Regions from separate parts of the Pseudomonas sp. NPDC087029 genome, predicted to be linked through region 2. Evidence: riboswitches for the same ligand, from Rfam matches in the RefSeq annotation. Region 2 holds a riboswitch; each other region holds the start of a gene.
What was found. A riboswitch is a leader RNA that binds a small molecule or an ion and turns the genes downstream of it on or off. The one in region 2 is predicted to bind cobalamin.

Region 1 (4,846 bases), on a different contig from region 2:
CGGGCCATCTGCCGGGCTACCCCGCCTCCCATGGCTGCGTGCGGCTGCCGATGGAATTTGCCAAGAAGCTGTATGAGGTCACCGGGTTCAGCTCGACCACCGTGATCGTCTCCGACACCCACAGTGCCCCGGTAGAGGTCTACCACCCGGGCGTGCTGGCGCCGACGGTCAGCGATGGCAAGGCCCAGGGCCCGCTGGTGTTGAACAACCAGCAGTTCTGGAACGACCCCGACCCTGCCGCCGGGCCGCTGTCGATCCTGATCAGCCGCGCCGACCTTCGCGCCTACGTGTTTCGCGGCGGCCAGCTGATTGGCTCGGCGCCGGCCCTGACCCTGGAAAGCAGCCGCCATCGCAGCGGCATGGCGGTGTATTCGCTGCTGCAAAAACCGTCTGCCCTGGCACTCGACGGCGCGCTGCCGTTGCGCTGGTCGGTAGTGGGCCTGAGCAACCCGGAGTACGGGGACACGCCCTACGAGCAGCTGGGGCAGTTGAACATGAGCCCGGAATTTCGCCATCACCTGCGTGCGGCGATGGACGTCGGCACCATGCTGGTGATCACCGACTGGGCCTCCACCCGCGATACCCGCAGCAACGGCCAATTCACCGTGATCAGCACCGACGACGGCGAGGATGCTAAGCCATTGGTCAAGAAATGATCGGCAAACCTGTGAATTTCAAGCAAAGTAGCGGCCTTTGGCCTTCAATCAAGCTGAATCTTCGCTTGATCTTGCTTGCGACCCCAGACAGGTCTTCAACAGGATAATCCATGTCGATGTTCGAACCTTTGCGGGGAGCCCTGCGGCTCTCAGCGGCCAGTATTGGCCTGTTTTTCCTCGGCGCCTGGCTACCCGCCCAGGCGCAATCACTGCCCAGCGCCGCCGAACTGCAGCAACTGGCGCCGAACGCCAGCGTCGAGACCCTGGCCCTGGCACTCACCGCCTACACCTGCGCCAGCCACAACGACCCGGGCAAGTTGCTGACGGTGATCGACTACTCCAAGGCCTCGCGTGACAAACGCCTGTGGGTGTTCGACCTGAACGCCCGCAAGCTGTTGTTCGAAGAGTGGGTGGCCCACGGCAAGAACAGCGGCGCCGATGTGCCGAGCACGTTCTCCAACGCCCCGAACAGCTACCAGTCCTCCATCGGCCTGTATGAAACCGGCCAGACCTACAGCGGCAAGCACGGCCGCTCGTTGCGCCTGCAGGGGCTGGAGCCTGGGTTCAACGACAACAGCATGTCGCGGGCGATCGTCATGCATGCCGCCGCCTATGCCGACCCCAAGGTGGTGCCCGGGCTCGGCCGCCTGGGCCGCAGCCAGGGCTGCCCTGCGGTGCGCCCGGCAATCGCCGGCAAGCTGATCGACACGCTGCAGCGTGGCAGCTACGTGTTCGCCTATTACCCGCAGCAGGACTGGCTGAAGAAATCGCACTTTCTCAACGACCAGAGCTGCCCATTGCCGAACCAGTCGATTGCCAGCAAGTAGGCCCACGCCCTTGTCCATCGCCTGGCAGATGGTCTAGGATGCCGCCCGCCGGTTTTCATCACGGAACTAATAGGGAATCCGTCGCTCGCCCGCATGCGAGCCAAACGGAACTGCCCCCGCAACTGTAGGTGCCGAGCCCGCTCCTGAAACGCCACTGGACACTGTCCGGGAAGGCAGGAGCCGGGCCATGACGCACCAGTCAGGAGACCTGCCGGCACACATTCACCAACCGGCGGGGTGTCCGGGATGGCCATCCTCTGCCCTGCCCTGGGCCTGCCCCGTGCCTGCACGGGGCAAGGTGATGCCTGTCCGTGCGCCTGTGCCGCGCAACGTTCGACAGGAGATCGCCCCATGCTGCCCCGCATCGCTGCCTTGCTCGGCGCATTGAGCCTGCCAGGCCTGGCCCAGGCTGGCGCCACGCACTACCCCCTGACGATCGACAACTGCGGTGCGCCGCAGACCTTTGCCCAGGCCCCGGCACGCGCCGTCAGCATCGGCCAGGCCGGCACCGAGATGCTCTATGCCCTGGGCCTTGGCAGCAAGCTCGCAGGCTCCTCGCTGTGGTTCAACAACGTGCTGCCTGAGTTCCAGGCGCAGGACGCCAAGGTCGAGCGCCTGGCCAACAACGAACCGAGCTTCGAGGCCGTGGTCGGCAAGCGCCCGCAGCTGGTGACGGTGCAGTTCGAGTGGATGGTCGGCCCCCAGGGCGCGGTCGCCACCCGCGAGCAGTTCGCCGAGCTGAAGATCCCGACCTACCTGCTGCCTTCGGACTGCGAAGGCAAGGACAACCTGGTCGGCGCCGACGGTACCCGTACCCAGCCCTTCAGGATCGAGACCCTCTACAAAAGTGTCAGCCAGCTGGCGGCGATCTTCGATGTGCAGGCCCGCGGCGAGGCGCTGAACCAACAGCTGCAGGGGCAGCTGGAACATGCCCGGCAACGGCTCGCCGGCAAGGACTTGTCGAACACCTCGGCGCTGTTCTGGTTCTCCAGCGCCGACCTTGCCCTCGACCCTTACGTGGCCGGCCGCCAAGGGGTGGCCGACTTCATGCTGCAGACCCTTGGCGTGCGCAATGTCGTGCAGTCCCACGAGGAATGGCCAACGGTCGGCTGGGAAACCCTGGCAAAAGCCAACCCCACCTGGATCATCATCGCCCGCATGGACCGCCGCCGCTTCCCGGCGGACGACCACCAGAAAAAACTCGAATTCCTGCGCAACGACCCGGTGACCCGGCAGATGGAGGCGGTCAGGCAAGGGCGCATCATCATCCTCGACGCCGACGCCATGCAGGCGGGGATTCGCCTGTTCCGCGGCCTTGAAACCCTGTCGAGCGCATTCGCAACCGGTGATGCCGGGCAATAAATACGTTTGCCCAGCGTGCGTCATGAACAGGGCTAAAGGTTTTGTGAATTCGTTTCAGTTCCACTCACTCAATACCTCAACCTAAAATGCGCCTCAATTAAGCGATTATAAATATTCGAGTGGGACCGCCAATCATGACGCAGGACATTTTCAACTTCGCGATCAACAGCATTCGTTTCGACGAACATTATCAGCCTGCTGAAAATACTCGCCTCACCACCAACTTTGCCAATTTGGCCAGGGGCGCGAGCCGCCAGCAGAACTTGCGCAATACCCTGCGCATGATCGATAACCGCTTCAATGCACTGGCCCATTGGGACAATCCCAAAGGCGACCGCTACAGCGTCGAGCTTGAAATCATTTCGGTGGCAATGACCCTGGATGCCGCACGCAGCGATAACGCCCTGCCGTTGATCGAAATACTGAAAACCTGCATCGTCGACCGACACACCGGCGCGCGCATCGAAGGCGTGGTGGGCAACAATTTTTCATCCTACGTGCGCGATTACGACTTCAGCGTATTGCTGCTGGGGCACAACCAAGGCGCCTCGGCGTTCAGCACACCGGCACATTTTGGCGAGCTGCACGGCAAGCTGTTCAAGGCCTTCGTCAATTCCAGCGCCTATAAAGCGCATTTTGCCAAGCCGCCGGTCATCTGCCTGAGCGTGTCCAGCAGCAAGACCTACCAGCGCATTGAAAACCAGCACCCGGTGCTCGGCCAGGAATACCAGCAAGATGAGTATTCCCTGACCGATGCGTACTTCCAGAAGATGGGCCTGAGCGTGCGTTACTTCATGCCGGCAAACAGCGTTGCGCCACTGGCATTCTATTTTGCCGGTGATTTGCTCAGCGATTACACCGCCCTTGAATTGATCAGCACCATCAGCACCATGGATACCTTCCAGAAGATCTACCGCCCGGAAATCTACAACGCCAACTCTGCCGCCGGCACGTCTTATCAGCCAAGTTTGCAGCACGAGGATTATTCGCTGACGCGTATTGTTTATGACCGGGAAGAACGCAGCCGCTTGGCCATCGAACAAGGGCGGTTTGTCGAAGAACACTTCATCAAACCTTACGGCGCGGTACTTGAGCAGTGGTCCAGCCACTACGCTGCCTGACATTCAGACACTACAAGGTCTTTTCTCGTGAATAAGCTGTTACCTACTTCGACTGCCGGCAGCCTGCCCAAACCCTCCTGGCTCGCCGAGCCCGAAACCCTCTGGTCGCCCTGGAAACTGCAGGATCAGGCCTTGCTCGACGGCAAGCAGGACGCCCTGCGCCTGGCGTTGCAAGAGCAGCAACAGGCAGGCATCGACATCGTCAGCGATGGCGAACAGACCCGCCAGCACTTCGTCACCACCTTCATCGAACACCTGGACGGCGTTGACTTCGAGCAGCGTGAAACCGTCAGGATCCGTGACCGCTACGATGCCAGCGTGCCCACGGTGGTGGGTGCCGTCGCGCGGCGCAAGCCGGTGTTCGTCGAGGACGCCAAGTTCCTCCGCCAGCAAACCGGGCAACCCATCAAGTGGGCGCTGCCAGGCCCCATGACCATGATCGACACGCTGTACGACAGCCACTACAAGAGCCGCGAGAAACTGGCCTGGGAGTTTGCCAAGATCCTCAACCAGGAAGCCCGCGAGCTGGAAGCTGCCGGCGTCGACATCATCCAGTTCGATGAGCCTGCGTTCAACGTGTTCTTCGACGAGGTGAACGACTGGGGGGTGGCGACCCTGGAACGGGCCATCGAAGGCCTCAAGTGCGAAACCGCCGTGCATATCTGCTACGGCTACGGCATCAAGGCCAACACCGACTGGAAGAAGACCCTGGGCTCTGAATGGCGCCAGTACGAAGAAGCCTTCCCCAAGCTTCAGCAATCGAGCATCGATATCGTTTCGCTGGAATGCCACAACTCGCACGTGCCGATGGAGCTGATCGAACTCATTCGCGGCAAGAAAGTGATGGTCGGCGCCATCGACGTGGCCAGCCACACCATCG
Region 2 (4,846 bases):
GCGCCTCGCGCCTGCAGGCGATCTTCAAGGTGACCTTCCCGGCGATTCGCCCAGGGATGATCGCCGGCGGCCTGTTCGCCTTCCTGGTCTCCTGGGACGAGGTGGTGCTCAGCGTGATGATGGCCAGCCCCGACCTGCAGACCCTGCCGGTCAAGATGTGGACCACCCTGCGCCAGGACCTGAGCCCGGTGATCGCCGTCGCCTCGACGCTGCTGATCGGCCTGTCCTTGCTGGTGATGGTCATTGCCGCCGCCTTGCGCCGGCGTAGCGAAGTCAACGCCTGAGTGCCCGGAGACAACAACAATGAGTGCAGTGATCAAAGACAACGCGCACACCCAGACCCTGGTCAGCCTGCGCGGCCTGAACAAGCACTACGGCGACTTCACCGCCGTGGACAACCTGAACCTGGAAATCCAGGACGGCGAATTCCTCACCTTCCTCGGCTCCAGCGGCTCGGGCAAATCCACCACCCTGTCGATGCTGGCCGGCTTCGAAACCCCCAGCAGCGGCGAGATCCTGGTCGAGGGCCAGTCGCTGGTGAACGTGCCGCCGCACAAGCGTGACATCGGCATGGTGTTCCAGCGCTACTCGCTGTTCCCGCACCTGAACGTGCGCGACAACATCGCCTTCCCGCTGGCCATCCGCAAGCTCGGCGCCGCCGAGATCAACAAGCGTGTCGACGCCATGCTCAAGCTGGTGCAGCTGGAGAAGTTCGCCCACCGCAAGCCCTCGCAGATGTCCGGCGGCCAGCAGCAGCGCGTGGCGATCGCCCGCGCCCTGGTGTACGAGCCGCGCATCCTGCTGATGGACGAGCCGCTCGGCGCGCTGGACAAGAAGCTGCGCGAAGACCTGCAGGATGAACTGCGCCAGCTGCACCGGCGCCTGGGCATCACCATCGTCTACGTCACCCACGACCAGGAAGAAGCCATGCGCCTGTCCCAGCGCATCGCCATCTTCAGCCACGGCAAGATCGTTGGCCTGGGCAGCGGCTACGACCTCTACCAGAACCCGCCCAATGCCTTCGTCGCCTCGTTCCTGGGCAACTCCAACTTCCTGCGGGTCAAGGCCAGCGGCCATGGTGCCGGCAGCTTCGAAGGCCAGCCGCTGGCGCTGCGCCTGACCCCGGGCCTGGCGGTCGGCCAGGAGGCGCTGATCATGGTGCGCCCGGAAAAGGCCCTGGCCCTGACCGTCGAGCAAGCCGCGCGCGAACCGCTGCCGGCGGGCTGGAACGAAGTCATCGCCAAGGTCGGCGAGGTGTTGTTCCTGGGCGAAAGCCAGACCTGCCACGTGATGACCCCGGGCGGCACCGAACTGACCGTGAAAGCGCTGTCTGCCGCCGGCATGCCGATGCAGCCGGGAGACACGGTGAAGGTGCGCTGGGCGGTGGCCGATGCCTGCATCTACACCGAGTGGGCGGAAAGTGACTTGAGCAAGGCGGCGGGGGCGCATTGAGCACTCGCAACCGGTAAATGATTGACGCGCGCGCCGACCAATGGTCAGATGCGCGCCAGTTTCAGGTGTCCTGCGCCGCCGTGCGCAGGGTGAAACGGGAAGCCGGTGAGTCGTGGTCCACGACGAGTCCGGCGCTGCCCCCGCAACGGTAAGCGAGCGATGCCTTCGACACACCACTGTGCACCTGCATGGGAAGGTGAAGGCCTCATGACCCTCGCAAGCCCGGAGACCGGCCTGAAGCGTTCACTTGGCAACCCGCGGTGGGCGGGCGCAGGCCGGTATCCGCGTGCGCGCCTGCGTATTCGGTGCACCGTTGCGTGTTTTCCACCGGGATCCATTCATTCCTGCAGCAGTGGAAAGACATGTCCCGTTCGTTCAAGCTTCACCCTCTGGCGGCCTGCCTGGCCGTGAGTTTCCCCGCCTTGGCCGACCAGCCGCAGCGCCCGGTGCTGGCACTGCCGTCCACCGCCATCACCGATACCCGCGATGACTCGCACATCGACCTGGCCACGCCGACCCCGGCAGGTTCGCGGCTGAACCTCAGCGCCCTGGAAACCCCGGCCAGCACCAGCAGCATCAGCGCCGCAGAGATCGACCAGCGCAACAACCTCACCGTGCAGGATGCCGTGACCCGCTCGCCCGGCATCACCTTCGTCGGCAGCCCGGGCGATGGCGGCACCGGCCTGTCGGCGCGCGGCTTCAGCGGGCATGGCTCGGTGATGACCCTGTTCGACGGCGCGCGCCTGTACACCGGTGCCGGCACCCAGACCTTCCCGGTCGACCCGTGGATGGTCGAGCGCATCGATGTGATCCGCGGCCCGGCGTCGGTGCTGTATGGCGAGGGCGCTACCGGTGCGGTGATCAACGTCATCCCGAAAAAGCCCTTCGCCGGCGAGATCCACAACCACCTGCGCCTGGGCTACGGCTCGTGGGACCGCCAGCAGCTGGGCCTGGACAGCGGCGGCAGCCTGAGCGAGCGCCTGAGCTACCGCCTGACCCTCAACCAGCAGGCCGGCAACGGCTGGGTCGACCGCACCGACTCACGCAGCCTTGCACTGAGCGCGGCGCTGCGCTTCGACGCCAGCGACGACCTGAGCTTCACCCTCGCCCACGAACGCGGCGATGCCCAGCCTGCCAACTACTACGGCACCCCGCTGATCGACGGCCACTACCGCAGCAGCCTGCGCAAGAAGAACTACAACATCCACAACGATGTGCAGCGCTACCACGACGAATGGACCCGCTTCACCACCGACTGGGCGCTGAACGACCAGGTCAGCGCCAGCAACCAGCTCTACTACATCAAGAGCCGCCGCCACTGGCGCAACGCCGAGGACTACAGCTGGGACAGCGACCGCGAGCAGCTGCTGCGCCAGAGCTACCTGGAAATCAAGCACAACCAGGAGCAGATCGGCGATCGCCAGACCTTCACCTTCGACCACTCGCTGTTCGGCCTCGCCAGCAAGACGATGGTGGGCGCCGAGTACAACAAGGTACGCTTCAACGTCGACAGCAACGCGCCGTACAACGACGTCGGCGGCGACTACATCGACCCGTGGCAGCCGACCCCGGGCTGGTTCCACAGCGACTCGCCCACGCGCCCGCAAACCCTGTCCACCACCCACACCTTCGCCCTGTTCGCCGAAAACCGCCTGCAGCTGACCGAGCGCCTGTCGCTGGTGACCGGCGTGCGCCGCGACCAGAACCACATCGACCGCGACAACCTCACCAACGACACCCGCAGCGACCGCAGCCTGGATGGCGGCAACTGGCGTGCGGGGCTGGTGTATGCGCTCAGTGACGACCTGTCGCTGTACGGCCAGTACTCCACCAGCGAGGATGGGGTGAACAACCTGATCAGCCTCAGCCCCACGCAGATGAACTACGACCTGACCGAGTCGAAGCAGACCGAGCTGGGCCTCAAGCAGCGCTTCTGGCAAGGGCGCGGCGAGTGGACCCTGGCCGCTTTCCACATCGTCAAGAAGAAGCTGCTGGTGGACGACCCGATCACTCACGAGAAACAGCAGACCGGGCAGCAGACTTCCGATGGCCTGGAGGCGACCCTGGAGCTGGCCCTGCCGCAGCAGTGGCAGGTTTCGGCCAACGCTTCGGTTGTGCGCGCCAAGTATGACGATTTCGACGAGATGGTCGGCGGCGTGCCCCAGGACCGCGCCGGCAATCGCCCGGCCAACGTGCCACGGCGCACGGCCAACCTGTGGCTGAGCAAGGGGTTTGGGCAGCAGGTGGAGGCTGGCATCGGGGCACGCTATGTGGATGAGCGCTATGCCAACACTGCCAATACCCAGAGTGCGCCGGGGTACACCGTGGTCGATGCCAACATTGGCTGGCAGGTGCTGCCGGATGTGCGCTTGGGGTTGCAGGTGAACAACCTGTTCGACCGCGAGTATGTGGCTTCGGCGTTCAGTGGCACGCAATGGATCATGGGGGTGCCGCGGTCGTATTTCGCCACGGTGGACTACAGCTTCTGATTTGAGTTGATTGCACTGGCCCCATCGCCGGCAAGCCGGCTCCCACAGGTCGCGTGCCCGACGCGGTCGGCGTGGGAGCCGGCTTGCCGGCGATAGGGCCAGTACTGCCAACACAAAAACAATTTTCACCTGTAAATCAAAAAGCTATAAGATAACGTTTCATTTGACATTCATTCCTGCCTGCGACCCTCTTCCATGACCAGCGCCGCCGCCACCCCCACCCAGCTCACCCAGCGCCTGCAGAGCATCGACGCCCTGCGCGGCCTGGTGATCCTGTTCATGCTGCTCGACCACGTGCGCGAAACCTTCTTCCTGCACCGCCAGGTCAGCGACCCGATGGCCATCGACGCCACCGACCCCTCGCTGTTCGCCAGCCGCACCCTCGCTCACCTCTGCGCCCCAGTGTTCGTCCTGCTCACCGGCCTGTCGGCCTGGCTGTACGGCGAGAAGTACCCGGGCCGCAGCGCTGTCTCGGCGTTCCTGTTCAAGCGCGGCCTGTTCCTGGTGGTGCTGGAATTCACCCTGGTGAACTTCGCCTGGACCTTCCAGCTGCCGCCCAGCGTCATCTACCTGCAAGTGATCTGGGCCATCGGCGTCAGCATGATCGCCCTGTCGCTGCTGGTGTGGCTGCCGCGCCCCGCCCTGCTCGCACTCGGCGCCCTGATCGTCGCCGGCCACAACCTGCTCGACGGCCTGCATTTCGGCGTGGAATCGGCGATGCATGTGCCGTGGGCGATCCTGCATGACCGCGGCTGGCTGGAAGCCTCGGAAAACCTGCGCCTGCGCACCTCCTACCCGGTGCTGCCGTGGATCGGCGTGATCGCCCTGGGCTATGGCCTCGGCCCCTGGTTCGCCCGTGGCAGCGATGCACAACAGCGCCAGCACCAGTTGCTGCTGGTCGGCAT
Region 3 (4,846 bases), on a different contig from region 2:
GGTGGACCACGGCAATCGGGCAATCGGCGCCGTAGTGGGGGCGCAACTCTTCGACGATGCGTGGCAGGTGCTTGACCCCCAGGTGAATGGCCAGGGTCGCGCCGTGGCGGGCCAGGTCGGCCAACTGCTCGCCTGCCGGCATCGGCGAGCTGTCGCCATAGCGGGTCAGGATGACGGTCTGCGCCACCTCCGGCAGGGTCAGCTCGCAGCCCAGCAAAGCGGCGCTGGCCGCGGTGGCCGTGACCCCGGGGATGATCTGGTAGTCGATGCCCAGCTCGCGCAAGTGGCGAATCTGCTCGCCGATGGCGCCGTACAGGCTGGGGTCGCCACTGTGCACGCGCGCCACGTCCTGGCCCCGTTCATGGGCTGCGCGGATGGCCTCGATGATCTGTTCCAGGTGCAGCTCGGCGCTGTTGATGAGCGTCTCGGCCTGGTGGCCTTCGAGCACCGCCGGCGGCACCAGCGAGCCGGCATAGATGATCACCGGGCACTGACGGATCAGGCGCTGGCCCTTGACCGTGATCAGCTCCGGGTCGCCGGGGCCGGCGCCGATGAAGTAGACCGTCATGGAAATTCCTTGCAGGTAAATGGTTGAAGCGATTATCCGCCGCAGGCCAGGGCGACGGTAGCGGCGCCTGAAGATTGCCGCATTACCCTGAGCCTGGCGCTGCCGTGCTCGCGACTGGCCAGGGCCAGGGCCGCACTTTCGGCAACGCCCCAGCAGCCGCTGTGGGCGTAGGCAGAGGCCGAACGGTGGGTGAGCAACGGTTCGAAAGCCTGCAACTGGCTGGCAGTGAACACCACCAGGGGCAAGCCGAGGCGCAGGGCCAACTGCTCAAGCCCCGGCTCATCGGCCTTGAGGCTGATCGTGGCAATGCCGCGCAGCGTGCCCAGGGCCTGGCCGTGGGCAGCCAGGCTCTGGCGCAGCAGCGTGTCGAGGTGGTCCAGCGAACAGCCGCGGCGGCAGCCGAAGCCGGCGTACAGCGCCGGCAGGGCTGCTTCAGCGGCCATCAGGCGTGCTGGGCGCGGCGATACAGCCAGGCGCTGAGCAGGCCCAGGGCCACCCAGAACGCGGCATTGGTCAGCCACGAGGCGATCTTGAACTGGGTTTCCAGGGCCTCGGGCGCCAGGCTCTGGTGAACTTCAGGCTGCGGCGCGCCGATGACGTGCGGCACTACCAGCAGCACCGCGCCGGCGACCTTGAGCAGCCAGTGCCGGGCGAACACCAGCAACGCCAGCCCCAGCGCAGTGGCGGCTGCGGTGCCGATCCACCAGCTCTGGCGCTGGCCCAGGTCGGCGGCCGCGGTGCCAGGCAACTCGGGCGGCAGGCCCAGGGTGGGTGCCAGGCAGAACACCGCGAAGCCGGCCAGGCCCCACAGCGCGCCGGTGCTCACCCGGTTGGGTTCGCGCAGGCTGTACAGGGCGGCCAGGATCAAGGCGAAGCCCACAGCCACCACCAGGTTGCCGCCGGTGGTCGAGAGGATGCGCTGCCAGCCATCTTCCGGCGACCAGGCCTCGGCGCTGTGTTCGTGGGCCGCGACGGCTTCGCCGTCATGGCTGTGGTGCTCGGCGGCAGGGGCGGCGGTCTCGTAGGTTTCTGCCTGGAGAATCAGCGGGGCGACCCAGAAGCTTTGCAGCAGGGTCAGCAGCAAGGCTGCGAGCAGGCCGCTGAACCCGGCGGTGCGGGCAATGCGCTTGATCATCGGGCGGGCCTCAGTGGCAAGGGAATGCGGCGCTGTGGCGGGTGTCGTGGGCGGCATTGTGCACCGCCTCGATGTGCGAGAAACCGGCGAAGTAGACCAGGCACAGGCCCAGCAGGCTGGCCCCTACGGCGATGACGACGCGCTGGCTGAGGGTGACGGGGGTGGCGATGCTGTGCTTGGCGCTGGTGATGGGCATGACGCGTTCCTCTGTTGTTTTGAGCTCAACGGGCAAGCGCGGCAGCCCCAGGCGCGAGGCGCCCGAGGGAATGCGACAGCGCCCGCCCACCGCGGGGTGTTCATGTGACGCCAGGCCGGTCTCCGGGCTTGCGAGGAGGAGCAGGGCTCCTTTAAAGCATCACCTTCCCATGCCCTACGACGTGGCACAGTGGTCTAGACGCTTCGCTCGCTTACCGTTGCGGGGGCAGCACCGGCCTGGTCCGGCCCTGTTGCAGGGCCTGCGACGCACCGGTTTCCCGTTTCACCCCCAAGGGGGCACCTGAACGCAAGGCGTTAGGAGACCACGGGGCAGGGTTTCCGTCAATTGGTTGCAAGTTATTACGGCGGCGCGAGAGGCGACAAAACCACCGCATCAGTTGACCACCCGCCACCCCCCGCGTAGCCTTGCCGCTTCGAGGTTCTTCGGCCATGCCGAAGCTAAGACGGGAACGCGGTTCAAGCCGCGGCTGCCCCCGCAACTGTAAGCACCGGCAACGGAACGACACAGCCACTGCGCCCCAGCGCGGGAAGGCGTCGTCCTACCCGGCCCCGTTCATCGAACGGGCCGCGACGGTGCAAGCCAGGAGACCTGCCTCGACACGTTTTCGACTTTCAACCGGGCGGGGTGATCCGGTGGCGAACGAGCCCGGCCGGCCTGGCCCGTGGCTTTCGTCCCGCATGCCCGCGCCATTTGCCAAGGGCAACGCGACATGAAAACACTGGCCAAGCTCCCCGTCACCATCGTCACCGGCTTCCTCGGCTCGGGCAAGACCACCTTGCTGCGGCACATGCTCGACAATGCCCAGGGCCGGCGCATCGCGGTCATCGTCAACGAGTTCGGCGAACTCGGCATCGACGGCGAGATTCTCAAGCAATGCAGCATCGGCTGCAGTGAAGAAGAGGCCAGCGGCCGCGTCTACGAGTTGGCCAACGGCTGCCTGTGCTGCACGGTGCAGGAGGAATTCTTCCCGGTCATGCGCGAGCTGGTGGCCCGCCGTGGCGACCTCGACCACATCCTCATCGAAACCAGCGGCCTGGCCTTGCCCAAGCCTTTGGTCCAAGCCTTCCAGTGGCCGGAAATCCGTACTGCCTGCACCGTCGATGCGGTGATCACCGTGGTCGACAGCCCGGCCGTGGCTGCCGGCACCTTTGCCGCCTACCCGGACCAGGTCGACGCGCAGCGCAAGCTCGACCCCAACCTGGACCACGAATCGCCACTGCACGAGCTGTTCGCCGACCAGTTGGCCAGCGCTGACCTGGTGGTGCTGAACAAGGCCGACCTGATCGATGCCGAAGGCCTGGCCAAGGTGCGCGCCGAAGTGGCCGAAGAGCTGCCGCCTGCGGTCAAGGTGATCGAGGCCAGCAGCGGCCGCCTGCCACTGGACGTGTTGCTGGGTCTGGGCGCCGAGTCCGAGGAGCACATCGACGGCCGCCGCACGCACCACGATTCACACCATGACGGCGACGATCACGACGACCATGACCACGACGCCTTCGACTCCATCTCCATCGACCTGCCCGAAGCTGACGAAAGCCTGCTGCTCGACGCCCTGACGCAACTGGTGGTGGAGTTCGGCATCCTGCGTGCCAAGGGCTTTGCCGCCATCCCCGGTAAACCGATGCGCCTGCTGGTGCAGGGCGTGGGTACCCGTTTCGACAAGCACTTCGACCGCGCCTGGCGTGCCGACGAGCCGCGCATCACGCGCCTGGTGCTGATCGGCCAGGACCTCGATGCCGTGCAACTGGAAGCGCGCCTGCGCCAGGCCCTGGGCGCCTGACCCATGCACCTGCTGCGGACCCAGCCCGGCGGCTTCGTGCCGGACGACAGCATTGCCGACCTTGGCCAGACACCCGCCGAGCTGGTGATCCTCTGCAGCGGCGACTCGCATCTGGCATTGCTCGCCGAAACCGCCGAGCAACTGCCCGATGATTTCCCCAGCCTGCGCCTGGCCAACCCGATGCAGGTGCAGAACCATGCCTCGGTCGACCTTTATGTAGACGAGGTGCTGCGCCACGCCAAGGTCATCCTGGTGTCGTTGCACGGCGGCGTCGGCTATTGGCGCTATGGCGTCGAGCAGTTGGTGGTACTGGCTGCCCATGGCGTGCAGTTGATCCTGGTGCCGGGCGATGACCGCCCGGACCCGGAGCTGACCGACCTGGGCACGGTAACCGGCGACGCAGCCCAGCGCCTCTGGCACTACCTGCGCCAGGGCGGCAAGGCCAATGCCCTCAACCTGTTCAACTGCCTGGCCAGCCAATGGCTTGGGCGTGACTACACCTGGGACGAGCCGCAACCCTTGCCGCGCACCTCGGTGTATCACCCCAGCCAGGCGAGCGCCACGCCCGATGCCTGGTACAGCCAGTGGCACCCCGACTACCCGGTGGCGCCGCTGTTGTTCTACCGCTCGCACCTGCAGGCCGCCAACACCGCCTTCATCGATGTGTTCTGCCAGCGCCTGCAGGCGGCCGGGCTCAACCCGCTGCCGATTGCGGTCGCCAGCCTCAAGGAAAGCCCCTGCCTGGAGCAGGTGGAGCAGTGGCTGGACGAAGTGGGCGCCGAGGTTCTGATCAATACCACCGGGTTCGCCATGTCCAGCCCGGAGCGCCCCAACCTGCGCCCGTTTCGCCGGGACATCGCGGTGCTGCAGGCGATCTGCGCGCAAGACAACCAGCCAGCCTGGGAGGCCAGCGAGCAGGGCCTGGGTGCCCGCGACCTGGCCATGCACATTGCCTTGCCGGAGCTGGACGGGCGCATCATCACCCGGCCGGTCAGCTTCAAGGACATGGCCTGGCGCAGCGAGCGCAGCCAGTCCGATGTGGTCTGCTACCGGGCCCACCCCGAGCGCATGGACTTCGTCGCCGAACTGGCGCGACGCTGGGTGGAGCTGGCGCGCCTGCCCAATGGGCAGAAGCGCGTGGCGCTGGTG

Region 1: another riboswitch for cobalamin. It lies ahead of ACIPG5_RS20675 (ABC transporter substrate-binding protein); the one in region 2 lies ahead of ACIPG5_RS02910 (TonB-dependent receptor).
Region 3: another riboswitch for cobalamin. It lies ahead of cobW (cobalamin biosynthesis protein CobW); the one in region 2 lies ahead of ACIPG5_RS02910 (TonB-dependent receptor).

Annotation. Positions count from the first base shown of each region.
Region 1 is NZ_JBIVAB010000015.1:23,648-28,493, forward strand. Features, by position in the region: gene ACIPG5_RS20665 (L,D-transpeptidase) at 1-656, shown strand, start outside; gene ACIPG5_RS20670 (murein L,D-transpeptidase catalytic domain family protein) at 767-1,483, shown strand; cobalamin riboswitch at 1,516-1,714, shown strand; gene ACIPG5_RS20675 (ABC transporter substrate-binding protein) at 1,835-2,845, shown strand; gene ACIPG5_RS20680 (DUF1852 domain-containing protein) at 2,980-3,966, shown strand; gene ACIPG5_RS20685 (methionine synthase) at 3,994-4,846, shown strand, end outside.
Region 2 is NZ_JBIVAB010000001.1:622,646-627,491, reverse strand. Features, by position in the region: gene ACIPG5_RS02920 (ABC transporter permease) at 1-284, shown strand, start outside; gene ACIPG5_RS02915 (ABC transporter ATP-binding protein) at 304-1,452, shown strand; cobalamin riboswitch at 1,499-1,705, shown strand; gene ACIPG5_RS02910 (TonB-dependent receptor) at 1,815-3,941, shown strand; gene ACIPG5_RS02905 (DUF1624 domain-containing protein) at 4,137-4,846, shown strand, end outside.
Region 3 is NZ_JBIVAB010000016.1:72,445-77,290, forward strand. Features, by position in the region: gene cobM (precorrin-4 C(11)-methyltransferase) at 1-568, opposite strand, end outside; gene ACIPG5_RS21555 (cobalamin biosynthesis protein) at 601-993, opposite strand; gene ACIPG5_RS21560 (CbtA family protein) at 1,011-1,703, opposite strand; gene ACIPG5_RS21565 (CbtB domain-containing protein) at 1,714-1,899, opposite strand; cobalamin riboswitch at 1,995-2,218, opposite strand; cobalamin riboswitch at 2,319-2,531, shown strand; gene cobW (cobalamin biosynthesis protein CobW) at 2,630-3,697, shown strand; gene cobN (cobaltochelatase subunit CobN) at 3,701-4,846, shown strand, end outside.